Regions from separate parts of the Rossellomorea marisflavi genome, predicted to be linked through region 3. Evidence: riboswitches for the same ligand, from Rfam matches in the RefSeq annotation. Region 3 holds a riboswitch; each other region holds the start of a gene.
What was found. A riboswitch is a leader RNA that binds a small molecule or an ion and turns the genes downstream of it on or off. The one in region 3 is predicted to bind S-adenosylmethionine.
Positions count from the first base shown of each region.

Region 1 (10,797 bases), 1.9 Mb from region 3:
CTGTTTGACCGTCCTCTCTTCAGCCGTTTCATCCAATCTTTCCTGAGCGAGTCGTTCGGCTTTTGCCTTGATGGCTGAGGATGATGCCTGTTGATTGAAGAAGATGTTCTTTTTTTGAAGTTCTTCTTCGGCGCGTGTTACGTAAGTGGCTTTCACTCCTTCTTCGATCAGTCCCTGTTTCATTTCGTGAAGGAGTTTCTGATAAGGGTCGTTCCTCTTCCTGTGAAGATAGATGAAAAAGACGGCGAGATGGACCGGTAATCCGAGAATCAGAATGAAGATGTGATAAAGATTCCGTCGCTGCATCTTTTGATAGGTATCTTGGAACATCGGGGTTTGTGCATAGGTGCCAGTAGCTTTCGCCGTTTCCATGTGAAGCGTTGCCCTCCTTTGCTAAAATACAAATTGCATAATTCCGATCTGTTTAGTATATTTTAAATACACATTCTTGAAAAATCAATGTAAACTTTAGAAAATTTAACAAATCGTCCTGGCAGGTGGAAAAAGTGGAATCAATTCTTAAAGTAGACAATTTGCATATCTCATTCCAATCAAAGGAAGAGGAATTCGATGCAGTGCGCGGTGTAAGTTTTGAAGTGAAAAAAGGCGAGACCCTGGGCATCGTAGGGGAATCGGGTAGCGGGAAAAGCGTGACGGCACGATCGATCATGAGGCTGCTACCATCGCCACCCTCGTATATGAAGGAAGGGGAGATCACGTTCCTCGGCGAGAATCTCGCGGAGAAGACCGAGAAGGAGATGGAGTCCATACGCGGTTGTGACATCGGCATGATCTTTCAGGACCCTATGACATCCCTCAATCCGACGATCCGGATCGGGAACCAGATTGCCGAGAGCCTCGTGAAACATCAGGACCTGACACGGGAACAGGCGAAGAAGGAAGCCATCGATATCCTGAAACAAGTGGGTATCCGCAACAGCGAGGAGCGGTATAGTCAATATCCCCATGAGTTCTCCGGGGGGATGCGCCAGCGCGTGATGATCGCCATCGCCCTTGCCTGCAGACCGACCCTCCTGATTGCCGACGAGCCGACGACGGCCCTCGATGTCACCATCCAGAAGCAGATCCTGAATGTCATGAAACATATGCAGGAGAGGTTCGGAACGTCTATCATCCTCATCACCCATGACCTTGGGGTGGTGGCCGGTATGTGTGACGCGGTCGTGGTCATGAAAGAAGGAGAAATCGTGGAACGGGGGACAACAGAAGAAATCTTCGCCTCACCAAGGCATCCGTATACAAAGAAGCTCCTGAACGCCCTCCCGCGTCTCGATGAACCGAAAAAATCTAAAAAGGATTGTTCACCAGACAAGCCGCCACTCCTTGATGTATCGTCCCTGCGTCAGCATTTCGACCTTGGAAAAGGCCATACCTTGAAGGCGGTGGATGATATCTCCTTCTTTATCCGTGAAGGCGAAACATTGGGGCTTGTGGGAGAATCTGGTTCAGGTAAGTCGACGACGGGTCGGGCGATCTTGCGGTTGAATGAACCGACAGGAGGCATCGTCACCTATGAAGGAATGTCGGTCAACGGCATGACGAAGCGTGAAATGAAAGCGATGAGGCGCCATATGCAGATGATCTTCCAGGACCCCTATGCGTCACTCAATCCCCGTTTCAAAGTAATGGATATCATCGGTCAGGCCCTTGATATCCACGGGCTGTGCAAAACGAAGCAGGACCGGAAGCGGCGTGTGGAGGAACTGCTTGAAATGGTGGGGCTTCAGGCTTCCCATGCGAAGCGCTATCCCCATGAGTTCTCCGGTGGACAGCGACAGCGGATCGGAATCGCGCGTGCCCTGGCGGTGGAACCGAAGTTCATCGTGTGCGATGAGCCTTTGTCGGCCCTTGATGTATCGATTCAGGCACAGATCGTGGAGCTTCTTCAGGATCTTCAGAAGCGACTGGGGCTCACATACCTCTTCATAGCTCATGATTTATCCATGGTGAAGCATATCAGTGACCGGGTGGCCGTGATGTATGCCGGGAAGATCGTCGAGCTTGCCGAAAGCGAGGAACTCTATACCAACCCTCAACATCCATATACTAAGTCCCTGCTATCTGCCATCCCGATTCCTGATCCAACGATCGAGAAGAAGAAGGAGCGCGTCCTTCTGGAGGAACAAACGGATGCAGATCGCTACGGGTTGCAATCATCGGAGCTTGTCGAAGTGTCGAGTGGCCACTGGGTGGCAGTACCGGTGGAAGCAGGCGCATAAATTAACAAAAGGGTGTCCCGACGTTTCGGGACACCCTTTCTATATTGATGTTAGTTTCTTGTTCTTGATACGTATGGATAGATCGGATCACGAAGGAGGAATTCATAGGTTTTACCATTCACGATCCCAACAACATGATCCCCATCATACAGATCAAGGAGGAATTGTGCCATTTCCTTCGCAGTATGGTATTTGGGCAGTGCTTTTTCATAGTCAAACTGATCGGAATCAATGGATCGTTGGGCGAATTCCGTTTCCGTAGCGGCAGGGGCAAGAACCTTCGCTGTCATCTTCGCACCGGATTCGGAAAGCTCTCTCGCAAGTCCTTCCGTGAAGGCACTCACATAGAATTTGGTCGCACAGTAGGTGACCGCATCGGCAACGATCGTGTAGCCGCCGCCTGAGGAAATATTGATGAGCTGCGTTCCTTCGACCTGTGAGAAGTCGCGCACGTATAGGGTGGAGAGGATCGTGAGGGCTTCGATATTGAGTCTCATCATCTGTTCGATCTTGTCCAGATTTTGTTCGCCGACGGGATCGAAATTACCGAAACCGGCATTATTCACAAACGTCTCCAGCTCAAATGACTTGATCTCTTCATAGAAGGAATGAGCGTTGGAGGTAACGGACAGGTCGGTGGAGAAAAGTTTGATATCCAGGTCAGGATGGGCCTTCAGGATGCGGTCCTTCAACTCCTCAAGGTTCTCTTTCCTTCTGGCAGCAAGAATCAGATTCTTCCCCCGTGCTGCAAATGCCAGAGCGGCCTCATAGCCAATCCCGGAGCTTGCTCCTGTAATGACGGTATATTTCATGGTACTTCCTCCTCGATTAGGTTATAAGCAGATTGTAAGGCATAGGATGCTCGTTGAGCCAATGATTATACTCGGTCTGTCTGCACAGATGATGAATGAAGGCCCCCTGTGGTTGAGAGTTGTCCGGCCACCCTGTTTCTGAAATAATGGTGGTATGAGGAAGAATGAGGAAGGGGAGACAGCAATGAACGGCTGGAAACGGTTAATCGCGTTGATTCCCATCATGTTGTTGATGGGTGCATGCGGACAATCCCCAAGAAATACAGCGCCGGTGGAAACGGATGCAACAGAAACAATTGATGCAGAGGAAGCGGGAAGAGAAGATGCCCCGGAACAGCCTGATGAAACATCCGACCAAGTATCACTCGGTGAAGAGGATCAAGAAGCATCGGACTCTTCCGGGGATGATCAGGACAGTCAGGAAGCGGAGGAGCCTGCAGAGGATGGCGAATCATCGGCACGGAATGCTCCTGGACCGCAACGACCAGTCGGGGAATCCGGGTCCACTGCAGGCATTACGGATGTGGAAACAGCCATTGAGTTCTTAAAGGATGAGCTGAACGTGGCATCTGATGGAGATATCCTGATTGATGAGGGTGATGGCAAGCCCCAAACCGATGAAAAAGGGACCTATTATACCCTCCATCTCATATCACAAACCCTCAAAGATGAAGGAGGAACAGGGGAAGTCGGGGCATTCAGGATCTATGAAGACGGACGATATGAGATGGAAGACTGACTTCTCGAAAAAAAGGACCGGAGGCAGTTGATATGCCTTCGGTCGATATGGATCATTGGGGGTAAAGATGTTGAGCCAATCTTACAGCGTCAAAACCAACCTGTCAAGTGGGGATTTAGTTTTAATTCATAGTTTCACTGTAGGATTTATGGTTGACAAAGAGTGAATTGTAAGATAATTTAATCTATACTACCTTATAAAGAGTCGGGGAAGGAATCTGGTCCAACGATCCCGCAGCAACCTCCAAATGGAAGGTGCTCATTCCAGTAGGCAACTTCAGCCTGGCAGATAAGGGGAGAGAGTAATGTACATCTCCTTATGGGAGATTTTTTTTGTATATAAATCCGATTAAATCGATTGGATTAATTAGTCATAACGCTGAGGCGCAGATTTATACACTTTAAAAGGCGCGCATGTAGAGGCCTAGCCATAGGGGAAACAGTGTTCGAAGGCACATACAAACCGTAAGGAAAATCTACTAAGATAAAAGGAGAGGGTAAGATGAGCTGGTATACATCCATTCCATGGGAGGGTACCCACCTTCCTGCAGCCATACAGTATCCTGCTACACGTCTCGGCGTCCATCCGGCCGTCATCATCTGTCATGGTTTCGTCGGTTCAAAAGAAGGCGTGGACCGATTATTCGTGAAGGCTGCACATGAACTCAGCTCACACATCGTCGTACGTTTCGATTACGACGGTTGCGGAGAAAGTCTGGGGGAGTACGGCTTGAATACAAAAGATCGCTTCATTGCACAGACGAAGGCGGTCATCGGGTTTGTGAAGCAGATGAAAGGGGTGGACCCGGAGAGCATTGCCTTGATCGGCCACAGCCTTGGGGGGGCAGTGGCCCTTGAAGCAGCCATCGAAGAAGAAGTTCGCCACCTTGCCCTCTGGTCGGCGGTCGGCTCTCCCCGGCATGATCTTGGACGCATTATCGGAGATGATGTGGAAGAAGCCATCTTGCGGGACGGGAAGGCAGATTATTTGGGCTATGAGCTGAAGCGAGAGTTTCTCACGACCCTTCAAGGGTGGGACCCGATACGGCGGGCAAATGAGTATATGGGGAATGTCTTGCTTGCCCACGGTGACCAGGATGAAGAAATCTCCGTCGATTACTGCTCCCTCTATCACTCAAACTTCTCCAATCGGCGTTCGGGAGAGGTAGAAAAGGCAATCATTCCGAAAGGGTCCCATACTTACTCAACTTCAGGGGCCTTTCGACAACTCCTTGATTTCACTCGAGGGTGGCTTTTACAGGTTCAATCCACCGGCTATGATCATGCCAATGGGCTATAAATGGTAGTTTCTTACCGGTTATTCCTACTCTTTCATTAAACGACAAAATATTGTTACTATTCTATCAAATAAGTAGAGGAGGAAACCGTTTGAAAAAATCTGTCGTATCCATTGCTCTTGCGACGACCCTATCGTTTGGCGCTGTTGGACTTCAACCAGCCATTGCAGGGGCACCTGAACCAGGAAAGGAGCTCTTGCAAAATCCGCATGAGCGGAATCTGATCAAGAAAATCGATTCGGAGCGAATCTATCAGACGATCGATCAGCTTCAACAAATACCGAGGGTAGCCGGGACAGAATCCGAGGCAAATGCCATCAGGTATGTAAAACGACAATTTGAATCGTACAGGTATGACGTGACACTTCAACCCTTTACCTTTATAGGGTACACGGCACCTACTGCAATCGAACTGTCAGGGGTGCAAGGCGAGTGGAACCCGGATGCATTCACTTACTCGGTTAGTGGTGATGTGTCAGGCGAGCTCGTTTCTGCAGGACTTGGAAGAGTAGGAGACTTTGATGGAGTAGATGTAGACGGGAAGATCGTTCTTATCCAGCGAGGGGAAATCACGTTTGCACAGAAGATCGTCAATGCGTCTGAAGCAGGAGCCGCAGGGGTCATCATCTACAACAATACGGATGGCTCGCTGAGCGGGACATTGGGAGAACCGGATGATCGCTACATACCGGCCATCACCCTTTCCAAGGCCGAAGGAGAAGAGCTGCGCCGACATATCGGAGAGACCGTCCGGCTGACAATCGAGGGAGCGGAAACATCGGAGCGCACCTCTCACAATGTCATTGCCTCGAAAGCTCCGGTCAATAAGAAAAAAGCAACGGATGATGTGCTTATCATCGGGGCCCATCATGATTCAGTAGAAGGGGCTCCTGGCGCGAACGATGATGCGTCGGGTACAGCTGTTACCTTGGAACTCGCAAAGGTGTTCAAAAATGTACCGACAGATACAGAGATACGCTTCATTACATTCGGGGCTGAGGAATTGGGTCTGCTGGGGTCCTATCACTATGTAGATTCCCTGCCGCAAATAGAACGTGACCGGATTATCGGGTACTTCAATCTCGACATGGTGGGTAGCAGGGACGCAGGTGATCTGGTCCTCCGCACACTCGATGGAAGCCCGAACCTCGTAACGGAGCTATCCCAGGCTGCGAGCGAGCGATTGAACGGATTCCCGACGCCGATCGGTGAAGGCGGCAGGAGCGATCATGTTCCGTTTGCTGAAGCGGGAATCCCAGCGGGAGCCTTCATCCACAGTCCGTTTGAGCCATGGTACCATACTCCCGAGGATACAATCGATAATATCAGCAAAGAGAAGCTGCAGGATGTGGCTGAAATTGTAGGGGCCGCGGTATATGAGCAGGCTCGTCCCGACCACCAAGGTCCGAAGCCTAAATCGGCTTCAAAGGTGAAAGCATCAAAAGATTCCGTCCAAGAAAAGAACATAAGGTAACCAAAAGCCTGCTGGCCGATCGGCCAGCAGGCTTCTATCATTCTTCGTAGTTGAACTGCCACTGGATGCCGAACTTGTCCGTAACCCCGCCGTAGAGGGGGCTCCAGAACGTTTCCTGCAGAGGCATATCCACATGGCCATCTTCTTTCAGGCGATCAAAGAGTGCTGTTAGTACGTCCTTATTGTCTTTGACGATGGCTAACGTGATATTATTTCCTTCCATGAAGGGTGTGCCGGGGAAGGTGTCTGAGAACATGATCTTTTCGCCGTCGATGACGATATTGGCATGGAGGATCAATTCCTTTGCCTCTTCCGGAAGGGGGAAATCAGGGATTGGCGGGGCTTCTTTGAAGGTCATGATGTGTGGGGGTTCCGTGCGGAAGACATCTGCATAGAATAGGACGGCTTCGCGGCAGTTTCCATTAAAGTTGAGATAAATGTTGATCGACATGTAAACACTCCTCATTGAAAATGGTAGATAACGCTTACAAAAATGATTATACCATGGCGGGTGTGGAGTGGATATGAAAAGAAGAGAAGGTTGGGACATACGTATAGTAAAACCCGAATTCATCTGCTTGGGATCAGGCAATGAATTCGGGTATTTATTTGCTTCAAGACTATTACTATTAATCTAGCTGTTGATTGGAGTCCAAGACCAAGGCTCTTCCCGCTGAGTGCGAAGTCTTGCACGGGAATCATGAGCTTTATTAAGAACCTATACTGATCGTGTTGGTCCGTAAATGGTTCCTTTTCGTTTTGTGCCTTTTTTCATTACTTCGGCATATCAAATGTGAGCTCGTTCTTCAACAGGTCTTTTCCATCTTGATTGGTGAGGTGGGTCAGTCGGAAGGTAAAATCTTTGGCTTCTCCGTAGTCGCTCTTTTCCTTCATGAGGTAAACGAGGTACTTCTCACCGGTTTCACCAGGCTTGATGCTTCCTGTATCAAACGCAAGGGAACCTTCATCGAGGTATTGTACCTTGTCGGTTGATAGGAACGTGCTGAACTGGTCGAGTGTAATGTCGGTATCTGTGTTGTTTTTCACTGTCACTTTGACAGTGGTAGCCACGATGTTTTCGTCACCGAATCCTGTGAAGGCATCTTGGTAGCTTTCCGTAGGCGTCAGCTTCGTGAACTGCACGCCATCGAGTGTGACGTCCACCTTCTCACCGGTTTCGGTTTTACCGATGGATTCATTTTTTGCTAGCATCTCTTTTTCTGCCACATTATCTTTCAGGATGCTGTCAGGGTAGAATTCCTTTGAAGCAGCCGTTTGCTTTTCGGCATTTTCTCCCGATAGGGGAAGATCAAAGACTTTTTCATCGCTGACTTTCTCCGAGAAGTCCTTATCGGCAGAGCTTTGGGCGACGCGGAACTTCACATTGGCATCCTTGAGGGTCTCGTATTCCTCTTTCGTCAATATGTATTCGAGTATGCCTTCTTGCTTCTCGCCCTTTTTGTAGTGGGCGGGATCATCAACGGTTCCGTCCATCTCCGGGTGCAGCCTGACTTCCCTTGAGTAGTCGAGCTTCATCATATGCGTATCGAACTGATCCGTTCCGAGGATATCTGGGTTGTTGAAGTAGAGATCTCCATTGGTTTGATTATCGATGCTTCCATTCATGGATACGATATACGCTTCATCTCCATCGAACTCACCAGCAGGTGCATGACTGACGTGAACGACTTGATAACGGTCTACCATGAAGGACATATTATTTGATATTAATTCTATGCCGGGCTCATCGTTTTCATAGACGACGTCCAGGGTGGCGTCTGGAAGATTTGCTTCGAGATCAGGATTGATCAAGCCTGATTGTGATTGGGTGGAAGAGGAATCCTTTTTCTCGAGTTTTGCTCCTGAAGTCTCTTTCTCGGTTTGTTCCTTCTTTTCTGCTTTTTGTTCGGATTTTTTATCCTCATCTGTTTTCTTTGCTGCCGTGTCGCTGTTTCCACATGCGGTGGTCAATGCGAGCATACCGGCGATCGTTCCTGCCAAGATCCATTTCTTCTGCATGCTATGACTTCCTTTCTAGTTTGAACCTTTAACAGTATAAGGGAAATCTCCAAATTCTATCAATCACCATTATTCATTCTTTGCTTGCTCTCTCATGAAAGAATAGGTACTATCACCTTGATCTTGATTGAGGAAAAAAGTCCTTATCATCAAAAGGAAGAAGAAGTTGGGATTTTGGAAGAGAGATGGAATCAATAAGGATAACGATTCCATATAAATCCTAATAATGGAATAAATGTGATAGTGAAGATGATTTCCCTTTTACTACCTTTACTTGGTTCTTTCGATCTGTTTTTTCCCATATCTGTCATTTTGTAAACCAGGACGGCCGAAAAGTTGAGTGTGTATGGATTTTAATGGTAAAATTAAGAGAGTTAAAAGGGGGAGAGAAGATGTCAAAGGTGTATGTAGAAACCCATGATATGAGAAATATAGAAGCGATGAAAACAAGATTCGAAGAGTTTCTGGCGGCTCCGTTTCATAACGCCGAAGAGGTAGAAGACTGGCTGAAACAGGTATCGGATTATCAGGATGAACTTCGGGAAGCCCTTGATGGCCATTACATCGACTTCCAGACCCACAATCAGGATACAGAGGTTCAGGAAACGTATCAGTTCGATCAGGAGCATGTGCTGCCCCTCCTTAAGAGGTATGAAGCGCAGCTTGATCAAAAGTTGTTATCGAGTCCACATGAATTGGATAAAAAAGTATACGGACGCCTTATCAGGAGTAAACAAACGGCTGCAGAACTCTACAGGGAAGAAAATATTGATCTTGAAATAAAGGAGGACCGTCTGGCCACACGATACTTTGAACTGACAGGCGCTCTGACGGCAGAGTGGGAAGGAGAGCAACTGACGATTCCCCAACTGTTTCCACTGCTCGAAGATCCGGACCGGACCAAACGGAAAAAGGTCTACGATCAACTATTCGGAGCCCTCGGTGGGGTGGAAGAGGAACTACAAGAAATCATGGATGAGCTCATGGTGATCCGCGAGCAGAAGGCCGCCAATAGCGGGCTCGCGAACTACCGGGATTATATGTTCAAGAAATATAATCGCTTCGATTATACACCAGAAGATTGCAAGGAACTGGCGGATTCGATCCGTGAACATGTCGTGCCGGCAATCGGAAGGATCTTGTCCAAAAAAACAGAAGAGTTGGGCGTGGAATCCATCCGTCCATATGATCATAGGGCCGTGCCGCTGGATGAAGAGCCCCTGCGACCATTCAAGACAGGTGACGAACTGGTGGAGAAGACCGGACGCGTATTGGGAGAGATTTCTCCTCGATTTTCTGAACTTCTCCACCTGATGGATACGAAGGGGCTATTGGATCTTGAGACGAGGAAGAATAAGTCCCCGGGAGGATTCTGTGAATCGCTACCTGTTTCCGGTCTATCGTTCATTTTCATGAATGCCTCGGGCACCCATGGGGATGTGACGACTCTGATCCATGAAATGGGGCACTGCATCCACAATGATTTCAAGCGTACTCTCCCCCTTGCTTTTGACCGGGCGACCCCGATGGAATCGGCTGAGCTTGCGAGCATGGGGATGGAGTTATTGTCCATGGATCACTGGCATCATTTTTATTCAGAAGAGCAGGTGCGTCAGGCCAAGCTTGATATGCTCAGGGACATCATCCAGTTCTTCCCGACAGGAATCAGGGTCGATGAGTTCCAGCACTGGATGTATGAGAACCCCGGTCATTCTAAGGAGGAGCGATCAGAGGCGTACGGACGGATCGTAGACAGCTATCTGTCATCAGAAGAGGATTGGAGCGGGTATGAAGAGGTGAAGAAGAAGGCGTGGCTCTTTGTCCTTCATATTTTTGAGGTCCCTTTCTATTACATCGAATATGTCATTGCCCAGCTTGGGGCTTTGCAGCTCTACCGGATCTACAAAGAAGACCCCGATCGGGCAATCGAAGGGTACAAGGAAGCGCTCAGGCTTGGGAATACGGCTTCTCTATCCGATGTGTATGAAGCGGCAGGACTATCTTTTGATTTTTCCGCTGATATGATCAAGGGGCTTGTGGCGTTCGTGGAAAAAGAGATTGACGAGCTTGAAGGATCAATCGTGAAGAATTCATAACTTGATCTACACAAAAAGACCCCATCGGATGCGGGCTTTACGGCTTCCAATGGGCTCTTTTTGTATTCGTACGAGAAACATCAGTTATACGTTCCGATTGGCATCGGGATAAAATTTTTG
Region 1 is NZ_CP081870.1:3,365,502-3,376,298, reverse strand. Features, by position in the region: gene K6T23_RS17670 (ABC transporter permease) at 1-372, opposite strand, end outside; gene K6T23_RS17665 (ABC transporter ATP-binding protein) at 507-2,240, shown strand; gene K6T23_RS17660 (SDR family NAD(P)-dependent oxidoreductase) at 2,291-3,052, opposite strand; gene K6T23_RS17655 (hypothetical protein) at 3,237-3,791, shown strand; SAM riboswitch class I at 3,983-4,086, shown strand; gene K6T23_RS17650 (alpha/beta hydrolase) at 4,293-5,090, shown strand; gene K6T23_RS22220 (M28 family peptidase) at 5,180-6,562, shown strand; gene K6T23_RS17635 (VOC family protein) at 6,600-7,013, opposite strand; gene K6T23_RS17630 (DUF5068 domain-containing protein) at 7,337-8,581, opposite strand; gene K6T23_RS17625 (M3 family oligoendopeptidase) at 8,974-10,677, shown strand; gene K6T23_RS17620 (DUF2254 domain-containing protein) at 10,762-10,797, opposite strand, start outside.
Region 1: another riboswitch for S-adenosylmethionine. It lies ahead of K6T23_RS17650 (alpha/beta hydrolase); the one in region 3 lies ahead of K6T23_RS05210 (methionine ABC transporter ATP-binding protein).

Region 2 (10,797 bases), 1.6 Mb from region 3:
TTAGCAGAAGCGGCCGTCATCGCTTTTCTAACGACATTGATCGGGGCAGCATTGACTCGCTTGACAAGCATACGTGCGCTTGCATCAGAAAAATCATTCCTGATCATAGCAGCCGTCCTGATCCTCTATCCTCTCCTCCGCTACATCCTTTCAGGCATAGAGTACGCGGACATCTTCACATCACAGCAATACAAAAAACAGATGAAGCACATCACCTTCCGCTCCATCATATTCTTCATCCTGTTCAACCTGATCTATGCCACCGCTACCGAGCACCATGGATGGTCCACCATCATCGAAACCGCGGGCCTCGCCCTCATCTTCATGACCCTGCTCTTCTTGATCGACATAAGCTCACTCACCGTCTCCTACAAGAAAAACAAAAACCTTGAAACAGACTGAAAGCCAGCAAACAGGACGTGCAGCCGTACATCCTGTTTTTTTCTATCTATTGAAATAGAACTATATAAAGACACGCACCACTCCAACAACTATCCTACCCCAAAAAAGAAAGGGGGGAAATGGATATACACCATTCAGAAAACTACATGCTCATCACCCGCACAGAGTGCCTTGCAGCGGAGGGGGGCTGACTCCTGCGGAAAAGGAGGAGCGGGGAGACCCCGCAGGCACGAGGAGGCTCAACGCCCTCCCCGCGGAAAGCAGCCCACCGTAGCGAAAAGGCACGGACCCTTCCAACCACCATCCCTTTCCATAAAAAGAGGGGAACGGAACGGATACCTTCCAATCAAAAACCCCTACATGCTCATCTCCTGCACAGAGTGCCTTGCAGCGGAGGGGGGCTGACTCCTGCGGAAAAGGAGGAGCGGGGAGACCCCACAGGCACGAGGAGGCTCAACGCCCTCCCCGCGGAAAGCAGCCCACCGCAGCGGAAAGGCACGGACCCTTAGCCATTAGGGTTCCATCCAAAAACAAAAAAAGAGCATGACCTAAAAGGCCACACTCCCAAAACTCATTCCATCCAATCCGGTTTCCCGAACCCTTTAAACTCATCATCAATCACTTTCTCAAACTCATCCGACTCCACAACCGCCTTGATATCCTTAGACACCTGTGTATCCTTATCATCCGTATTCACAACCACCCGGTTGCGGTACTCATCCGGCATATTCTCAAGCTGAAGCGCATCAAGCAGATCCATATCCGCCGCAAGAGCAAAGTTCCCAGGCACAGCCGCCAAATCGACACTATCCACCGTACGTGGAAGCTGAGCAGCTTCAATCGCCTTGAACTTCAAATTCTTCGCATTCGTCTCGATATCCTTCTCCGAAACCGTCAGCGGATTGCTGTCCGACTTCAACGTGATCAGCTTCGCATCGGCAAGGATCTGGAACGCACGTGCCGCATTCGTAGGATCGTTCGGAATTGTGATTTGGCTTCCTTCCTTGATGCTGTCGATGGAATCAAACTTATCAGAATAAATGCCCATCGGAGCCGTAGGAACGGAAATCAGCTCGGAAAGCTCGATCTTGTTTTCTTTCGCAAAGTTTTCCATGTAGATCTTATGCTGGAACAGGTTGGCATCAAGATCACCCTGTGCCAATGCATTATTCGGCTGGATGTAATCATTGAATTCCTTGACCGTCACTTTATAGCCTTTTTCTTCAAGACCCGGCTTGATGGCTTTTGTCACCATATCGCTGTAAGGTCCGGTTGTGGCTCCGATAGTGATGTCTTTTTCATCTTTTTTGTCGCTGCTGTTGCCGCACGCCGCCATGAGGCTGACTGCGATGGCAAGGCCGAGTAGTAATGTCCATTTTTTCATTGTGTTTCCTCCATTATCTATCGTTTGTCTACTGCTTTGGCGAAAATGTCGCCGGCATATTGGATGACTTGTACAAGACAGATCAAGACGACCACCGTCGTGAACATGACCGTGTTGTCATATCGGTAATATCCGAACCGGATGGCAAGGTCACCGACCCCTCCCCCGCCGATTGTACCCGCCATGGCGGAGTATGCGATAAGGGAAATCGCCGTGATGGTGACGCCCTGGATGACAGCTGGTTTGGCTTCCGGAAGAAGCACATCCTTGATGATCATCCACGGGCTCGCCCCGACGGATACAGATGCTTCAATGACGCCCTTGTCGATTTCCTTCAGTGCGGTTTCGACGATCCTGGCGAAGAACGGAATTCCAGCGACGGATAGGGAGACTGAAGCAGCCGTCGGTCCGATCACATCCCCTGTGAGGATCTTCGTCAGAGGAAGGAGCGCCACCAGAAGGATGATGAACGGGACCGACCGGACCATATTCACAATGAATCCAACGATGGATTTCACGAAGCGGTTTTCGAGGAACAGCCCCTTATCCGTTGTGAAAAGAAGCACTCCGAGGGGAAGTCCGATGATAACGGCAATCAACAGGGATATCCCCACCATATACAATGTTTCTAAAAATGCCTGATTCAGATCCGGCAAGATGTCAATGATGGCTTCAGGCAGCATCTTCAAGCACCTCCAGACTTTGCGTACGCTGGGTAATGAATTCGATGGCGGCATCGATTTCGGCGCGTTCTCCGATCAATTCCATGATGAAGATCCCGAGTGGCACTTCCTGGATGTATTCGATCTTCCCGTGAAGGATGTTCCCTTTCACGTGGTACCGCTGGAAGACATCGGATACGACGCTTTCTTCTGCAATGGAGCCTTTGAATTGGATCTTGATCAAGGTCCCTTTCCTTGCTTTCGCCAAGTGATCTGGCAGGTCGAACTGAAGGATCGTCTCGATGAACTGCCTGGTCAGTGGCTCCTTCGGATTCGAGAAGAGGTCATATACGGGACCTTCTTCAATGATCCGGCCATCCTGCATCACGGCCATCCGGTCGCAAATCTCCTTGACGACTTCCATCTCATGGGTGATGAGGACGATGGTCAGTCCGAGCTCTTCGTTCAGCTTCTTCAATAATTTCAAGATCGACCTTGTGGTATTCGGGTCGAGGGCGGACGTTGCTTCGTCGCACAGGAGGACAGATGGATTGTTCGCAAGGGCCCGGGCAATCCCGACGCGCTGCTTTTGACCTCCGCTCAGCTGAGCGGGATAGGCATCTGCCTTATCCGATAGACCGACCATGGCGAGAAGCTCTTCCACACGCGGCCGGATCTCAGCCTTTGGCACCTTGGCCGCTTTCAGGGCAAATGCCAGATTGCCGTAGACCGTCTTTGCCTTGATCAGGTGGAAATGCTGGAAGATCATGCTCGTCTTCTGCCTTGCCGATCTGAGCTCGCGCGGAGACAGCTTCGTAAAGTCCAATCCGTCGATGATGACCTCACCTGAAGTAGGTCTCTCCAACAGATTCAAGCAGCGGATGAGGGAGCTTTTCCCAGCTCCGCTATACCCGACGATTCCAAAGATTTCTCCCTTTTCAATCTTGACGGAAACGTCATTGACGCCGATCACAGTTTGCTTTTTCGTTTTATACTCTTTCACAAGATGGTTGATCTCGATCATTGCGCTTCACCTCTTTTTTCCAATAAAAAATGCCTCTTTCAGCTGAAAGAAGCATCGCATATCGATCATCGACTTATCTCTCAGAATGAAAACCATCCTGCAGGAATTAGCACCGTTCCATATGGAGGTTGCCGGACGTCATAGGGCCTGATCCCTCGGTCGCTCTTGATAATTTGAATACTATATAATTTTAGAAGATTTCATCTATATGAGATAATAATGGGTATTTGGTTGGGTGTCAACTACCATTCATACCTATAGAAACCATGTAAGCGTTACCTTTACTTTAAGATTAGGCTTGAATTATTTTTGGTCCTTTCGAAATGTTTGCTCATTTTCGCCAATGATTGGTCCCTCTTCATGCTGCCAACACTTTGACGAAGCCTGCCATTTTCCATATGATAGGCTTACATCATCATTGATCCGGAGGTCACTATGAACATCCTATTAGTTGAAGACGATAAGACGATTGCAGCAGGACTCGAATACTCCCTGCAGAACGAGCAATTCGGCACATTTGTTTGCCATAATGTGGCTGCCGCTGAGGACATGATCAACACCCGCTGGACAGAGATTGATCTGTTCCTCTTTGATTTGTCCCTACCCGACGGGAGCGGCTATGACCTGTGCTCCCTCGTAAAGAAAAAGACCGATAAACCGGTGATCTTCCTGACGGCAATGGACGAAGAAGTCAATGTGGTCATGGGTCTTGATATGGGAGCAGATGATTACATCACAAAGCCATTCCGTGTCAGGGAACTCATGTCACGGATCAAGTCGGTCCTACGCCGCTACGATAAGCAGACGCCTGCCCATTTCACACTCGGCGACATCAAGATCCTTCCGGCTGAAGGCAAAGTATATAAGGGCGGCGAAGAAATCCAGCTGACGGCCCTCGAGTACCGGCTCCTTCTGATTTTTGCCCAGCACAAGGATCAGGTGCTCACGCGTACACAGCTCCTTGAGAAGATCTGGGATGTGGCTGGTGATTTCGTCAACGATAACACCCTCACCGTCTACATCAAACGGTTGCGTGAAAAACTGGAAGACGACCCGCAGAACCCCGGCATCATCAAGACGATCCGTGGAATGGGCTATAAGGCAGGAGACCGCTGATGCTGAGGAATAAAGAAATACGGGTGTTCCTTGTAACGATCGTGATCATCGCCGTCATCGGAACAATTTGCGCATCTTACATAAGTCTGCAAGCGTCTGTGGTCACAGCCGTCACCTCCCTCCTACTCATCACAAGCTTCATGCTTTACACAGCCTGGCGCTACAGGGAAATCGGGAAGCTTTCCGACTACCTTCGAAAGATATCAAATGGAGACTACTCCCTCGACGTTCGGGACAACCATGAGGGAGAGCTCAGCATCCTGAAGTCCGATATGTACAAGGTGACACTCCGACTATCGGAAAACAGCTCACGGCTCCAGGAAGACAAGCTCAAACTGACCGATGCCATCTCGGATATTTCCCATCAGCTTAAAACACCCCTCACCTCCATGATGGTCATGTCCGACCTGTTGAGGGATCCGGGCTTGGATGAAGGAAAACGCCGGGAATTCACACGCCGTATCCAGGTCCAGCTTGAACGGATCGAATGGCTCGTCTCCTCCCTATTGAAACTCTCAAAGATCGATGCGGGAACGGCACGCTTCAAGAAGGAGAATGTGGACGTGTCTTCCCTCATACGGGATGCCGTGGACCCTCTTCTCATCCCCATGGAGATCAAGGACGTAACACTTCAGATTGAAGACGGACCGGCCTCATTTGTTGGAGACGGGAACTGGACGAAGGAAGCCATCATCAATATATTGAAAAACAGCATCGAGCACTCATCAGAGGGAGGACGTATCACCATCGCCTCTCAGGAAAATGCCCTTTTCACTGAAATCACCATCACTGATCAAGGCAGCGGGATCCCGAAGGAAGACCTCCCCCATATCTTCAAGCGCTTCTACCGGGGAAAGAATGCCACGGAAGACAGCGTCGGAATCGGCCTTGCCATGGCCTACAGCATCATGAAGAACCAAGACGGTGACATTGAAGTATCAACCAGCCCAGCGGGAACGACTTTCTCCCTCAAGGTTTATAAACATACCATTTAGTCAGGTGACAGAATTGTCACTTTCACAGTCACGGAAAAGTCATTTTAGGCAGATATACTGAAAGCATCAACCAACTGGAGGTACCATTCGTGAATATCTTACAAATTGAAAATCTGTCTAAAGTGTACGGAAAAGGGGAAACGGCGGTCAAAGCCCTCGACAACGTTTCCTTCACAGTGAAACAAGGGGAATTCGTGGTCATCATCGGACCGTCTGGTTCTGGTAAATCGACGCTACTTCACATGCTCGGCGGAGTCGATCGCCCAAGCTCGGGACGCGTCCTCGTCAACGACACCGATATGTACAGCCTGAACGAAACCCAGCTTGCCATATTCAGAAGGAGGCAGATCGGGCTCATCTATCAGTTCTACAATTTGATCCCGATCCTGTCGGTGGAAGAAAATATCACACTTCCAATGCTTCTTGATAAGCAGAAAGTGGATCCGAAGCAACTCAATGACATTACAACCAGACTCGGATTGACCGAAAGGCTCGGCCACCTGCCGAATCAGCTATCCGGTGGACAACAGCAGCGTGTGTCCATCGGCCGGGCCCTCATCAGCAACCCGGCTCTCATGCTTGCCGATGAGCCGACGGGGAACCTTGACAGCAAGAACTCCGAGGAGATCATGGAACTCCTCAAAATGTTCAACAAGACCTACAAACAGACGCTGATCGTCATCACCCATGATGAGCGCATCGCCATGCAGGCGGACCGCGTCATCTCTATTGAAGACGGCAAGATCTCCAAAGATGAGGTTCTCCGTCCATGAATATCATAAACAAACTGACCCTCAGACATTTGAAAGAAAACAAGCGCAGGACCATGGTCACCATCATCGGTGTCATCATCTCCGTCGCCATGGTGACCGCCGTCTCGACTCTGTTCGTCTCCTTCCTTGATCTCATGAAGCAGGATAACATCAATAAAGGCGGAGAATGGCACGTCCAGTACAAAAACCTTAACCAGGAGCAGCTGGATGCCATTAAAAGTGCAGAGAATACGGATAGTGTTTTTCTTCGAAAAGACCTGGGGTATTCGAAAATTCAGGATCCCCCCAACGCAACCAAGCCGTACTTATTCTTCACCTCATTGGATAAAAAAGGCCTGAAGGAAATGCCTATTAAGCTGAAAGATGGACGCTTTCCTAAGAATGATGGGGAAGTCGTGGTTTCACAGGAGATCCTGAACCAGAAAAACAACAAACTTAAAATCGGTGATCCATTATCAGTCGAACTCGGTGACCGGTTAATGGACGATATGACTCTCTATCAGGACAATTCGTTCAATGGAGACGAGGAGGATTTCCGGACTAAGGAAAAAGCCTCGTACACGATTGTCGGTACCATTGATAAACCTGATTGGGAATACCCATGGGCCCCGGGATATACGGTGATCAGCTTCTTGGACGATAAGCAGGCAGAAAGCACGGCGTTTATAACGGAGAAAAAGTTGAGCAAAAATCTCTTTGATGATGCAAAAGCCTTCGCAAAAAAACATGACATCACGACCGTTGAGTTCAACCACGAGCTTCTGCGCTATTACGGGGTTTCGAATAACGACAACCTTAATGCGACACTTTTTGGAATGGCTTCCATCATTGTTGGAATCATCCTGATCGGCTCCGTCGCTTTGATCTATAACGCTTTTGCTATCAGCGTTTCGGAGCGTGCCCGCCACCTTGGAATGCTCTCAAGCGTCGGTGCCACAAAGATCCAGAAACGAAACTCCGTCTTCTTTGAAGGGGCTATCATCGGCTTGATTTCCATCCCGATTGGCCTGATTGCCGGAATTGGTGGTATGGCCGTAACCTTCTGGTTCATGAATACCACTTTGACGAACGTATTTGCAGACGGATTAAAAATATCTGTTTCCATTACTCCATTTTCCATCCTTGCAGCATGTGCAGTCTCGATTATTACCATTTTCATCTCCACATTGATTCCTGCGAGGAGAGCGTCGAAGGTATCAGCCATTGACGCGATCAGGCAAACACAGGATGTAAAAATGAGCGGTCGTAGCGTGAAAACATCTAAACTCACCCGAAAATTGTTTGGCATCGAGGGAGAAATCGGGTTGAAAAATCTGAAACGGAACAAGAAGCGATACATCGCTACTGTATTCTCACTCGTCATCTCCATCATGTTGTTTCTCTCGGTATCGTTTTTCACTGACAACATCAAGAAATCAGCGGGAATGACACAGGAAAACTATGATTTTGACATACAACTCACCGGTCCATCCAACAACCTTGAAAGCCTGAAGCCATTTGTGAATGCGGAAAACGTCACAGATTCCGTCTTATTGGAATATGTCTCGTTCCAAAGCTGGCTAACCAGTAAGGACGTTCCATCGGCATTAAAGAAAGATCCTGATTACCATGCGAACCTAAATGACGGGAAGTATGCGTACAACCTCCAGCTGCATGGCCTTGACGAGGAAGATTTCAAGGACTACCTCAAAAAAACCGGTAGTAAAGTCGATCCTGACGGGGTTGTTGTAATCAACATGCTTAAATATCAGGGATCAGATCGCAAATTCTATCAATCGGAAGCACTGGATCTTCAAAAAACAAAGAAGCTGGACTTGTATGACTTCAACGGTGAGGAAGATGAAAAAGTTGGATCCATTAATATCGACGGAGAAGCCGAAGAGGCACCAATGGGAATCAGAGTCGGTTATGGGCTAAACCTGATCATGAGCCGTGATACACTTCAGAAAATCCAAAAGGAAACCGGCTCAACTAATTCCATCCCTTTCCTTTATCTGAACAGCTCTGATCCTTCCGCAACCCAGGAGGCGATCGATGAGTCGAAAAGCGGAGACGTTGAGGTATTTAACATCACGCAAATGAAGGAAGAAAACGAACAGTTCTCCCTTCTGGTCTCCATCTTCGCCTACGGATTCATCACTCTGATTTCAGCCATTTCGATCGCGAATATCTTCAATACGATCTCGACAAGCATCTCACTCCGGAAGCGTGAGTTCGCCATGCTAAAATCTGTGGGCATGACGCCGAAGGGCTTCAATAAGATGATCCATTATGAGAGCATCTTCTACGGCTTGAAATCGCTCCTTTACGGTCTACCAATCGGGTTCGCAGCCATGTACCTCATGCATATGGCCCTGAATGAATCGTTTGAATACAGCTTCTCCCCTCCTTGGATGAGCGTGCTGTTCGTGGTCGTTGCCATCTTCGCAATCGTGGGATCCGCCATGCTCTATTCCACAGGGAAGATCAAGAAACAGAACATCATCGATGGATTGAAACAGGAAAACATTTAATAGGAAAAGAGGCTTAGACAACCGTGTTTTAGTCATAGTAAAACCCGAATTCATCACCTGATCGTAGGTGAATGAATTCGGGTTTTTTATTTATCCCATGAACATGACATTTCATTGTCTCCAGCGGTTGATTGGAGTGCAAGACGTAGACTCCTGCTGGAAGAGTAGCTAATGTGAGACCCCGCAGGCTTGCCGAGGAGGCTCACGGGCTACCCGCGGAAAGCGAAGTCTTGCACGGAAATCATGGGCGGTATAAAGAACCTACACTGATTGTGCTATTCATTAAATGGGACCTGGTTAATTTTGTCCCGACCTCCTTCTTGCTTTCATATCCTTACTTCACCGTCACCTCAATCGGCTCAGACACCACATTCCACTCTTCCCCGAGCATCGTGAACGTATGCTTGGCGAATACTTGTGCCTTTCCAGGGGCGATGGCTTCAATCGTATTGCCGTTGACCTTGACGACTCCATTCCCTTCGGCGACGAATAGTTCGGTCTCGATCTTCTCACGATCGGCTACACGGTAGCTGACGCGTGCTTTTGCATGGATGGTTCGTGATTTTCCTTCTTTCAGGTTCACCTTTTTGATCGGCAGTTCAAGCTGTACAGGCGATTCCGTCAGCCATTGTGTGTAGTCCGTAATCGGTCCGATGAGTCCGTCTTTCAGCTTATCGGCAAACGGAGGCTCGGCACGGAACGTCCAGTGCATGCTCAGCATCCCACGCTGCCTCATGTATTGAATGAACTCTTTGTACAGGGAACCATAACTGGAATTAAGCGTCACATCGTTGATCGTTCCGTAATCCACGAGCTTCTTCGCATTCTTCAGCTTTTCCTGCAGGGTGCCCGGGACGGCTGAAGAAAACAGATATCCTCCAGGCAGCTCAGGAGCCAGTTCATTGGAGCGCTGCATGCTGTCGAGGTAGAAGCTTTGAAGGACCACCTGATCCATCATGCCTTCTTCCTTGATCTCCTGAATCGTCTGCTCCTCAACATCATGGGCTTTCAACTCTACAAGGAGCATGACATTCTTGCCTTTGAACTCCTGAAGATATTCCTTGAAGGTCGGTACCTTTTCGCCGGCAAATTTCTCATCGAATTTGATTCCGGCATCGAGTGCCTTTATTTCTGCAAGGGTCAGATCCTTGACGGCACCCGTTCCGCTCGTGGTCCGATCCACCGTTTCATCATGGATGACCACGAGGTGACCGTCTTTCGTGCGTTGCACATCGGTCTCGATCTGATCGGCACCGAGCTCATACGCGAGACGGTACCCGGCCATGGTGTTCTCAGGAGCAAGGGACGGCACACCGCGATGGGCAGCCACCATCGGCCGTTGAACGATCGTCTGATCCGGATACTGACCGAATGCCTTCACGGCAAGCTCAGGTGCGTTCGTGACGATCCCGTCGACGCCAAGGTGAATAAGCTCATGTGTCGACGCCATTGTATCCCCGCCTACTCCCCACACGGCAACCATCCGGTTATGAAGATAATACATGCCTTCTTCCGTCAGGACACCCTGTGGGATCATGACCATCTTGCTTTCACTCTTATGGACATCCTGAACAATCTTCTTCAAATCCTGTTTATTGAGATGACGTTGATCATAATAGAGTCCCCCACGGATCCTCGGGTTCAGGTCTTTCACTGCTTCAATGATCCCCGTCTGACTGGACACGACATGGACATCACTGATGGACAAATCATTGAGTAAATCGACGACGGATTCTTCAAGGCCACCCTTTTCCATATGTAACACCGGGATTTTCTTTCCTTTGAGCGTCATCAGGACGCTTCGAAGATCCTTTCCGTTTCCTTTCAGATTGCCTACGTCCCCATCCACTTTGATCAGGGCGGAAGCCGTCTCATCATGCGGTACGTCGACACCCTCCCCGTTGATGATAGTAGGGGCGTTGATCATG
Region 2 is NZ_CP081870.1:3,633,252-3,644,048, forward strand. Features, by position in the region: gene K6T23_RS18945 (hypothetical protein) at 1-402, shown strand, start outside; gene K6T23_RS18950 (MetQ/NlpA family ABC transporter substrate-binding protein) at 974-1,786, opposite strand; gene K6T23_RS18955 (methionine ABC transporter permease) at 1,804-2,469, opposite strand; gene K6T23_RS18960 (methionine ABC transporter ATP-binding protein) at 2,459-3,472, opposite strand; SAM riboswitch class I at 3,543-3,647, opposite strand; gene K6T23_RS18965 (response regulator transcription factor) at 3,908-4,588, shown strand; gene K6T23_RS18970 (sensor histidine kinase) at 4,588-5,583, shown strand; gene K6T23_RS18975 (ABC transporter ATP-binding protein) at 5,673-6,356, shown strand; gene K6T23_RS18980 (FtsX-like permease family protein) at 6,353-8,869, shown strand; gene K6T23_RS18985 (glycerophosphodiester phosphodiesterase family protein) at 9,204-10,797, opposite strand, start outside.
Region 2: another riboswitch for S-adenosylmethionine. It lies ahead of K6T23_RS18960 (methionine ABC transporter ATP-binding protein); the one in region 3 lies ahead of K6T23_RS05210 (methionine ABC transporter ATP-binding protein).

Region 3 (10,797 bases):
TCTAGTAAACTCTTCTTTGATCTCAGCGAGCACCTCACCGTCCGTTACTAGTCGAAGCGCTGTGAGTGCCAGGCCTTTCGCTCCGAGGATCAGTGCTTCATCCCCCTTGGGCGATTTCGCCGCTTCGCGGAACTCATCCGTATGGGCGACGAGGCTTTCGGGTCCGATCTGGATATAGGGGTGGATCGTCGGGACGACCTGGCTGATGTTGCCGGCATCGGTGGAGCCGAGTCCGTTTCGCTCTTCGGTTGAAACATACTCGCCCAGTCGTTCAAGCTCTTCTTTAAAGACCGTATCATACGCGCGGTTCAATACCAGATTATCCACTTCATTCTGGAAGGCAATGACGTTCAGTTTCGCCCCCGTTGCCAGGGCGGAGCCTTCTGCGATGGCCTTCACGCGTGCCGTCACGTCGCTGCAGGTCTTGCGGGTCGCAGCGCGGATGAAGAAGCGGGCCTTGGCGTATTCCGGAACGATGTTCGGCGCGTCGCCTCCGTGGGTGATGATGCCGTGGATGCGGACGTCGTCGGTTACATGCTGGCGAAGGGCGTTGATGCCGTTGAACAGGCCGATGACCGCATCGAGTGCGTTGATGCCGTGATGGGGAGACCCCGCAGCATGGGCGGGTTTCCCGATGTATTCGAAGTCCAGGGGATCGACGGCGAGGGAGTTCGATGTGATCCGGGTGGAGTTCGCCGGATGCACCATGAGAGCGGCGTCGATCCCTTCGAGGAGTCCGTGCTTGACGAAGCTTCCCTTGGCGCTTCCGTTTGGGCCGCCTTCCTCGGCGGGTGTCCCAAACAAAACGACCTCTCCACCGGTTTCGTCGATCACCTTGCTGAGGGCGATGGCCGCCGATACGCTCGTCGTACCGATGATGTTGTGTCCGCAGGCGTGACCGAGGCCAGGAAGGGCATCGTATTCGGCGAGGAACGCAATGGCCGGGCCGGGTTTATCCGATTTGCGGCGGGCAAGGAGGGCGGTCTCGTGTCCCGCCACCCCGCGTTCCACCGTGAATCCTTCCGATTCCAGGAGCTCGGCATGGGTCTTCGAGGCGTAGAATTCCTCGTTGCCGATCTCGGGACGGTCGTGGATCGCATGACTGATCTCAATGTACTTTTCCTTATTTTCCTCAAGACTTGTGATGATCTGGTCTCTCAATGTGTCGACGACAGTACTCATTTCCATTCCTCCTCAGGATTATTCTCCGATCTTGCTCAGTGGGACGAAGGTCGGGATTGTGCTTCCGTTGTATTCTTTCTCGATGAAGTCGGCTGTGTCTTCTTCCTGGTAGAGCTCGACGATTTTCTTGAGTGTTTTGTTGTCCTTGTCTTCTGTGCGTGCAGCGATGATGTTGATGTAAGGCGTGGCCGTGTCATCTTCGTGGAAGATGGAATCCTTCACGGGATTGAATCCGGCGTCTACGGCGATGCCGTTGTTGATGATGGAGGCAGCGACATCAGGCAGGACGCGCGGCGTTTGACCGGCTACGACCGGGACGATTTCGATGTTCTTCGGATTCTTTTTGATTTTATCCAGTGAGCCGTTTCCATCGAAGCCTTCAGGAAGTTCGATGAGACCAGCTTCCTGAAGGAGGAGGAAGGCTCTTCCCATGTTGGTTGCTTCGTTCGGGACGGCAATCTTGGCACCATCCGGGATGTCATCTACTGACTTATATTTCTCAGAGTAAAGGCCGAGCGGAGCGATGACCGTGGTACCCACCGGTGTGAGATCGAGGTCATGCTCTTTCTTGAATTCGTTGAAATAAGAGATTGTTTGGAATGCGTTGGCATCAAGCTCGCCTTCTTCAAGGGCCAGGTTCGGCTGGACATAATCGGAGAAGCGGACGATCTCGATGTCGATGCCTTCTTTCTTTGCTTTCTTCGCGACGAAGTCCCAGATGCGGTTGTCGGAACCGCTGACGCCGATCTTGACCTTCGTTTCGTCTTTGCTGGCGCTTGAGCTGCAGCCTGCAGCGAATCCGCCAATTAATAGAATGAGTGATAGAATGATCCATTTTTTCATGTTGTTTTCTCCTCGCTATCTTCTTCTGATTTTTTTCGATACGAAGTTACCGGATGATTGCAGTCCCTGTACGAGGACGATGAGTATGGCGACGGTGATGACCATGACCCAGGTGTCAAAGCGCTGATAGCCATACGTGATGGCAAGATCTCCGAGTCCGCCTCCGCCGATGGCGCCTGCCATGGCCGATGCCCCGACGAGTCCGACGGTGGCGATGGTGAGGCTGAGGACGAGGGAGCTGAGTGCTTCCGGGACAAGGAAGCGGAAGATGATCTGGGTGGATGTCGCCCCCATGGATTCCGCTGCCTCGATGACGCCTTTGTCGACTTCAAGGAGGGAGTTCTCAATCAATCTCGCAATATACGGTCCTGCATAGAAGACCAGTGGCACAACGGCCGCGGCCGTCCCGATCGATGTTCCCACGATCAGGCGGGTGAGGGGCACGATTGCTACCATCAGGATGATGAACGGGACGGAACGGAAGATGTTCACGACACCGTTCAGGATGGTGAATATAAAGGCATTCTCCCATAGATGACCTTTCCTCGTGATGACGAGGAGCACCCCGAGGGGCAGTCCGATCACGGTGGAAAAGAGGAGGGAGAAGCCTGTCATGACTAATGTTTCAATGAGTGCGTCGATGATCTGCTGTGAATCAACTAGCATGTGGTGCAACCTCCTTCACGGTGACGTTTTCTCCATTCATGACAAGCAGTGCACGGTTGATCTCGCTCTCGGAGCCGATGAGCTCGACGATGAGATGACCGAATGGTGTGCCCTGCAACTCCGTGATGTTCCCGAACAGCACGTTCACATCGAGGTCGAAGCGCTTCGCCACCTGTGACAGAAGGGGCTGACCTGATGAGGCGCCGACGAAGCGGATCTTGTAGATTCGTCCCGGTGCGTTATCTTTCTGCACAAGCTCGAGGACCGATTCCGGGATGGAGTCGTTCAGCACCGAGCTCACGAAGTTCGCCGCCGTCTCGGTCTGAGGGGAGGAGAAGACGTCGAATACGGATCCGGACTCGATGATCTTCCCGCCTTCGATAACCGCCACCCGGTCGCAGACTTCCCGGATCACCGACATCTCATGGGTGATCATGAGGATCGTGATGTTGTACTCACGGTTGATCTTTTTCAGCAGCTTCAGGATCGACCCCGTCGTCTGCGGATCGAGGGCCGATGTCGCCTCGTCACATAGAAGGATCGATGGCTGGGTGGCAAGGGCGCGGGCGATGCCGACGCGCTGCTTCTGACCGCCTGATAATTGATCCGGGTACTGGTTTGCTTTATCTTCAAGGCCGACGAAGCTCAGGAGCTCCGTCACCCGCTTCTGGATTTCGGCTTTGGATTGTTTGGCGAGGATCAGGGGCATCGCCACATTGGCGAAGACCGTCTTGGAGTTCAGGAGGTTGAAGTGCTGGAACACCATCCCGATCTTCCGTTTCACCCCGCGCACATCTTTCGGTGAAAGGGCCATGAGATCCTGGCCGTCTACGATCACCTTCCCCGAGCTCAATCGCTCCAACAGGTTCACGGTGCGGATCAGCGTGCTTTTCCCGGCGCCGCTGAACCCGATCACCCCGCAGATTTCCCCCTGCTCAACCCGCAGGTCGATGCCGTCGAGGGCCCGGACTTCCTTTCCGCCGCTGTTATATACTTTCGTGGCGCTTTTGAATTCAATCATGTTCGTCATGCCTCCTGGTGGTTAAAAATAAAAACCCTCTTCCCGAGGTCTCGAGAAGAGGGCATGGATTCACACGGAATCAATGGGTCCCTTCTCATCTCCCAGGCGCGTTGCCTGCTGGAATTGGCACAGTACTTTGTGGAAAGTCTGCTGCCGAAGCGTCATCGGGCCAGTCCCTCAGCTTCTCTGGATAAGAAATTATTCAATTAGGGTAAACAAAAGGCCCCTTCCTGAGACAGGAAGAGGCCGGAGATCCATAAGGAAAGAAAGATCCGTACTCTTCTCATCTCTCAGGCATCCGCCTGTTGGAGTTGGCACAGTGCTCAAGTGAGCCCGCTGCCGAGGTATCAAAGGGCCAAATCCCTCCACCTCTCGTGATAAGAAGTTGTATTTGTTTAACGTGAGCCCTATTCTACGCCGGACTTTTTCCTGCGTCAACACCCTCTGACAGAAATGAGACAGGCTGGAAGAAGTGGAAATGGGGTGAAAATAGGTCTATGGATTCAAAAGAAAGAAAATGAAAGCCTTTTATTTGGATGAGGATAATCGGAAAACGCTTCTATTTAACTAATTATTTATTTTTTTTACATTCATCCAATTCGGATAGTGCAATGAAGCGGAGGTGGCTCGACTCCTGCGGGAATGGCGGGCAGGTGAGACCCAGCAGGCGCAGCCGATGCGGCTCACCGCACGCCCCGCGGAAAGCGAGCCACCGCAGCGAAATGGAACGGTCCTGTTCCAATCGAAGAAAATCTTGGAACATTTCATTGACATCCATCCCCCATCCCAGTAAAGTATTAATTGAAAATGATTCTCATTATCAAGAATTGGAAGGGGAACCACATGAAAAAAGCATCGTTCTTTACCATATTGATGGTCTGCATGCTCTTGGCTGCGTGCAGCAGCGGAGAAACAAAAACGGATTCGTCCAAGGAGGAATCATCGACATTTACATATGAATCAGAGCAGGGACCGGTGGAGGTGCCGAAAGAGCCGAAGCGAATCGTCGCCCTCACCAATGGTCCGAATGTGATTTCCCTCGAAGGGAAGCTCGTCGGGATCGATGAGTGGACCGAGATGAACCCGCTCTTCACCGACAAGCTGAAGGATGTGGAAGTGGTGGGGGACGATCAGCTCGAGAAGATCATCGAGCTCGATCCGGATCTGATCATTGCCGGAAGTCAAACGAAGAACCTCGATAAGATGAAGGAGATTGCGCCGACCGTCGCTTTCACATGGGGGAAACTGAATTACATCGATCAGCAGATCGAGATCGGCAAGCTGTTGAACAAGGAGAAGGAAGCGAAGGAATGGGCGGATGACTTCCAGGAGCGTGCCGCGACGATCGGGGATGAGATCCGCAAGAAGATCGGCGACGACGCCACGGTATCCGTCATTGAAACCGGTCAAAAGGAGCTCTATGTCTTCGGGAACAATTATGCCCGTGGTTCTGAGATCTTGTATCAGGCCATGAAGCTCAACATGCCGGATGCTGTGAAGGATAACGCCTTGGAAACGGGTATTCACGTCATCTCACCGGAAGCGGTAGGCGACTTCACCGGTGACTATCTCGTCCTGAGCAAAAATCCTGATGTAGACAACTCGTTTATGGACACGGATACGTGGAAGAACATCCCGGCTGTGAAGAACGGTCACGTCATCGAGATCAATAGCAAGGAATCGACCTACAGTGATCCCGTGACCCTTGAGCATCTGCTGGAAACGTTTGGAAGTGGTTTTTTAGGAGAGTAAAAGAGGAGGCAGAGGTCATTCCGTGACCCCTGCCGATTCTGGACGGATAAAATGAACGATGAAAGCGCCAAGACCAAGAGCCAGCTGAACCACACTGGCAATCAAGAGCTGTACCGACGCTAAGTACCATTCTCCCACGGATAGGGTGGCACCGATCGTCGCAATGAAAAGCAGGGCGCCCATGAAGAGGGTCGAGAAGAAAATCTGCCGATCATACCGCATGAATCCTCTGATTGCTACGACCGCATTGCCCAGTCCGAAAACGGTCATGCCCACGATCGCCATAGCCATCCAGCTGTCAAAAGGCAGATCTCCTGCCCACTCTGGTGGGAAGGCAGCAAAGATCCCTTTACCTGATATCATGGAACCACCGAGATAAAAAGCACCCAGGCTCAGGGCTGTATTGTAAACATTGATTATGGTTTTCTTCAACATAAAGCATTCTCCTTTGTGAGAGACTCGCCAACGAAGGGAGTCTCTTTTTTTATACTAAGGCATGGATGAAACCGTCCATTCAATCAGGCCGGTCAGGAGGAGCAGGAAGACCATGAAAGAACTAGAGACGATGACCGCCATCTGTTTTGTTTTGAAATAAAGGCCGAATCCTCCCGCGATCAAGAGGAGCCAGGCAACCATCCCGGCAATTGAAAACAGGGCAGGGGAGTTGGCAATCCATAGGATCGTAATGATCAGGTGGAGTGCCACGAACACCCAAGTGAAAAGCTTCATGTTGGTCACGTCTCCTTTTACATACTGGTAATGCCGTTGACGAGGATCACGAACATCAAAGTGATGCCAGACAATGCGCCCACGGGGAAGGCGAAGCTCTTGTTATGCCGCAATTCATAAAGACTCGTTGCCAGTCCTGCTGCGCATAGCACTCCCCATATAGGATTAAAGATGGCCTCGGCCACTTCGTCGGAAAACCATTCATACCCGCTTGATAGCCAGAAAATCCAGTGAAGGATCAGGAGGCCCAATACGAGAAAAGACAGCTTCCGAGGTGCTCGGGTGTTCGTCTTCCTCACCATGAGCGCTGTCATGATGGAACCGAATGCAATCAATACAATGAACAACAAAAAAATAACCATAAATCCGATGATGCCCACTTCCATTCCAATAAATTTGTAAATGTAGAAACTTGGTAAATGATTTCTATGAGATGATTGTATCGAATTATTTATTGTAAAACAATAAAAAGTGTTTCTTTTTCAATAATAATTTGTTGTTAGGTCTTATCGTCTTGAATCCGGTCGGCGGTGATCATACTTTCTAACAGGGCTACACCGAGCAGGAACTCGTGAAGAGAACCCACTTCCCATGTTCGCCCATTTCGTTGAAAAGAGGAAAAAGGACGCGACAAGGGGACTCTTCTCCTACAGAAAGATTGCAATCGATAATGAGAATTGTTATCATTTAGAAGAGAGATAAGCAGATAAGGAGATACGAACATGACAAACATAGCGAAAACGATACGCGAACGCCGCTCCATAAAAGCCGGCTACATTGATAAAGAAGTGACACAGGAAACGGTGCTGGACCTGTTGAAGGACGCCGTCTGGGCACCTAACCACGGACTCCGTGAGCCGTGGCGATTCATCTTCGTACCGGCGGATGAGAAGGAAGGATTCGTAGAGGATCTTGTGAAAACCTTCCCGCCCGATATGAGGGACAACCGCCGCAACTACTTCAGCCAGCCTGCGGCGATCCTCGTCGTCGTCATGACCGAAGACCCCCGTCAGAAGCAGTGGGATGAGAACTTCGGAGCCATCGGCGCCATGATCCAGAACTTCCAGCTCCTCGCCTGGGAACAGCAGCTTGGGGTTGTATGGAAAACGAATCCACATATTTATGATCCGAAGGTCCATGAATTGCTTGGTGTCGAGAAAGGAGAACGGATTGCCGGGTTCTTGCATCTCGGGTACTTTGATGAGGTACCGCCAGCACGGAACAGGACGCCGATTGAAGACAAGTTTTCCGTTTACGGGAAATGATGTAGAAGAAGGGCTCACCGGGGTCCTTCTTTTTTTCTGGGGTGAATAAGACAATCCGCATCCGGCATATCCATTGAAAAAAACAGGTGTGTGATTATCGGAATGAAAGCTCAACATCAAGTGATCTTTTACGCCATCCATGGGTCGAGTATCAAGAGATTCCTTCTCCTGGACTGTTTGGCGGGGACGGGTTTTTATTATATGGGTAAAGTGATGTCATCAAGTGCGTACGTTGGGGTGGCAGCTAGTGTCATTTGTACCGAGGGCATCAAACGAATGCTTCCAAAAAGATAAAAGGGCCAACAATTTGAGAGAATCTCAGATTGTTGGCCTTTTTGTTGATAAGACAGTTCGTTTTCTTGAATAGGCTAGCTGAATGCCGCTAACCGGATGAAATGGGTCCGATAGACGAGATGTTGCTGCACGGTTCTTCATTCTTTGCTACAACTGGATCGGTTGAGTATTCTTGAAAGGGTAGGGTAGAGTGAAAAAGAAGAGAATGTAGAAAGGATGCTTACCATGAATATCATTCAATTGTCTCCGCATGTCTATAAATGCGTTTTTTCCATCAATGTCTCCGTGGAGATCCCGGTCAATGTATGGCTGGTGAAAGATGGGGAGGATGTGTACATCATCGATACAGGCGTCGAATCGCATGTGGACGAACAAATCAAAGCAGCCGAATCACTCGGCACGCCTAAGGCGATCCTCCTGACCCACGGGCACAGCGATCACATCAAAGGGGCTGGAGAGTGGCTGAAGGCATACGATCTTCCTATCTATGCCCATGAGGTGGAACTGCCCTTCATCAACGGGGAAAAGCCCTATCCCAATAAGCAGGCACCTGAACAGAATGCAGTAGCCGGCATCGTGAAGGCGCTGACGGACGAAATCCTTGCCACTCTTCCCGTCAGTGCCTATCTGACACCCGGTCATGCTCCAGGACATGTGGTCTACTACCATGAAGAGGATAAGGTGCTCATGACAGGGGATCTCTTTATCACCAGCAGGGAAGACCTGCATCCCCCGATCCGCAAATTCAGTGTCGACATGAACGAAAACATCGACAGCGGCGCCATCGTTGACGACCTCAAGCCCGCATTGATCAGCTCGTCCCACGGTGAGGAGCTCGAGTATCATGGAGAGTTGTATAAGAAATATGTGCTTCGCTATAGGGATTAACGACAGAAAACCTTCTTCCGAGTGATTGGGAGGAGGTTTTTTCATTTTTATAAGATCGCATATTATGCGAATGGATATCAAATTCAGGGTGAATGTCGTGTCGATTGAAAGTAAGGTCTAGTTACAGTCCTTTTTTAACTAGTAAAACCCAATAAATGTTTATTCAGGTATAAAATATGGTAAAGAACAAAGATGATATTGGGAGAAAAGTACTGTCCATGCATTCGAAGTTGAGTTGAATTTCCTATTACCTCAGACTATACCATTTGGTACCATTTAACATAGGGAGAAATTGTCTATTTATGAAAGGGGATGAATCTTCTGTCCTACTTATCTTTGTTACAGCAACAAGTAGCGCAAAAACGGGAACAGCTTTCGCGACTTCAATCGACCGTCAGGGAATTGGACGATACTCAAAGTGAATTTATACATAGTCAGAAAAGAGTGGATGACCCCGAGTTATCACCGGCAGTTTGGAAAGGGAACCTTGCAAACGAATTCAGTGACGTTCGAGAGAACATGATGACCAGCTATAGGGATATGGCTCAAAATCAATTAAGTGAAACCATTCAACTAATGGAAAGTAAATGTCAATCGCTTCAATACGAAATCAATTCTTTGGAAGCAGACATCACGCGTGAAAAAGCGGATCTTGAAAGGAAACGAAACGAGAAAAAGTGAGAGTACTGGTAGCTAAATAAATGGGCTGGGAGTGATGAGGGTGAAGGTGCTGGATGCGAGTGCTCTTCATGAAGGTATTGAAAAACAGAGCAGTAAGTTTAAAGAACAGCAAGAAAGCATTGAAAAGCTAAAAAGTGAAATTGATAATCTCGTCAACTTGAATGACGCGTTCAAAGGAGAAGCAGGAGATTCCATCCGTGCCTTCTATAAAGATTTTCACGGAAAGTTCTTAACTTACTATACTTCGACTCTTGAAAATTATGTGAAAGTATTAAAAAATGTTAAAGAGGCCACAACGGAATTGGAATCCGATCCATCCGGATATATTAGTGAATCCTTCCTATCAAATGATCTTACCAATGGACTGGACAATGGACGTAATTTAACCGTGGGATTAGTGAACGACGCCAATTCCTCCATAAGCAGTGTCAATGATATCCTCCATGCTCCCACAATCCAAGATGATCGTTTTTTGAGCTACCATCAACAAGCTCAGAAAGAGATTACGGATACCGTTGAAAAACTGAATAAGTATGATTCGACACAGTCTAAGAGCTTTGATTCTGTGGAGGAAGATATTCAGTTGATAGAAAGGGTTATTGATGATATTAGTGGGATGTTCAAAAATGGGAGTATACAGCTTGAACAATATCATCCTTCTGATCTTAAAGAGTCAAAGAATTATAGTGAAATGAAAAAAATACAAGCAACTAATCAATCTATGGAGTTTGTCGATAAAATGCTTTCTCCTTTTGAAACCTTAACCACCGGTTTGGGTTGGGGAGATAACATATTAATGGGTTATCATACTTTAAGCACTATGACTGTTGGTTTATTTGCTTCCAAATTAAAGGTTAATTATTTTGGAGGAAAACCTTCGTTGTGGAAAAAAATAACAGGTAACTATGAATTCAGTATGAAAATGGATGATTCATGGACTAGCAAATCAAAACATAGCTCAAAACTTGCAAAGAAAATTCTCGATTTCTCAAAAGCTCCAACTCCTTCAAACCCATTGCTAAAGCAAGCTCATAAATTAGTGAAATCATATAAAAGCCCATCACACTTATATAAGCATGTGGCCGGATTTCCAAAGAATGCAAATAGAATCAAGAAAGATTTTTTGAAAAATAGTATTGTTAGTCGTGTAACCAATAGTACATCAGATTTTATCGGAGATGCTGCTAAAAAAGTAGCAGCTTCGAAAGGAATTACTAATTTTGGGAAACGTTTGCCTATTGTAGGAAATGCAGTAACAATATTATCTAACTTTGGTGAGTTCACATCGCCTGAGAATTCTAAAATGAGTACGGCAGAACGAGCAGGACGCTTCATTGGTGGTATGGGAACAGACTTAGCTGCAGTGGCCGTTGGTGCAAAAGTTGGTGCGACTATTGGTAGCGTAGGAGGTCCGGTAGGCATTGTTGTGGGTGCTGCCGTTGGTGGATTAGTGGGCGGTGTAGTAAGTTCTAAGTT
Region 3 is NZ_CP081870.1:965,618-976,414, forward strand. Features, by position in the region: gene K6T23_RS05195 (M20 family metallopeptidase) at 1-1,182, opposite strand, end outside; gene K6T23_RS05200 (MetQ/NlpA family ABC transporter substrate-binding protein) at 1,201-2,025, opposite strand; gene K6T23_RS05205 (methionine ABC transporter permease) at 2,041-2,691, opposite strand; gene K6T23_RS05210 (methionine ABC transporter ATP-binding protein) at 2,681-3,712, opposite strand; SAM riboswitch class I at 3,804-3,909, opposite strand; SAM riboswitch class I at 3,993-4,096, opposite strand; gene K6T23_RS05215 (hypothetical protein) at 4,335-4,505, shown strand; gene K6T23_RS05220 (ABC transporter substrate-binding protein) at 4,556-5,464, shown strand; gene K6T23_RS05225 (hypothetical protein) at 5,480-5,899, opposite strand; gene K6T23_RS05230 (hypothetical protein) at 5,954-6,193, opposite strand; gene K6T23_RS05235 (hypothetical protein) at 6,211-6,540, opposite strand; gene K6T23_RS05240 (nitroreductase family protein) at 6,916-7,458, shown strand; gene K6T23_RS05245 (MBL fold metallo-hydrolase) at 7,978-8,640, shown strand; gene K6T23_RS05250 (YwqH-like family protein) at 8,953-9,321, shown strand; gene K6T23_RS05255 (LXG domain-containing protein) at 9,362-10,797, shown strand, end outside.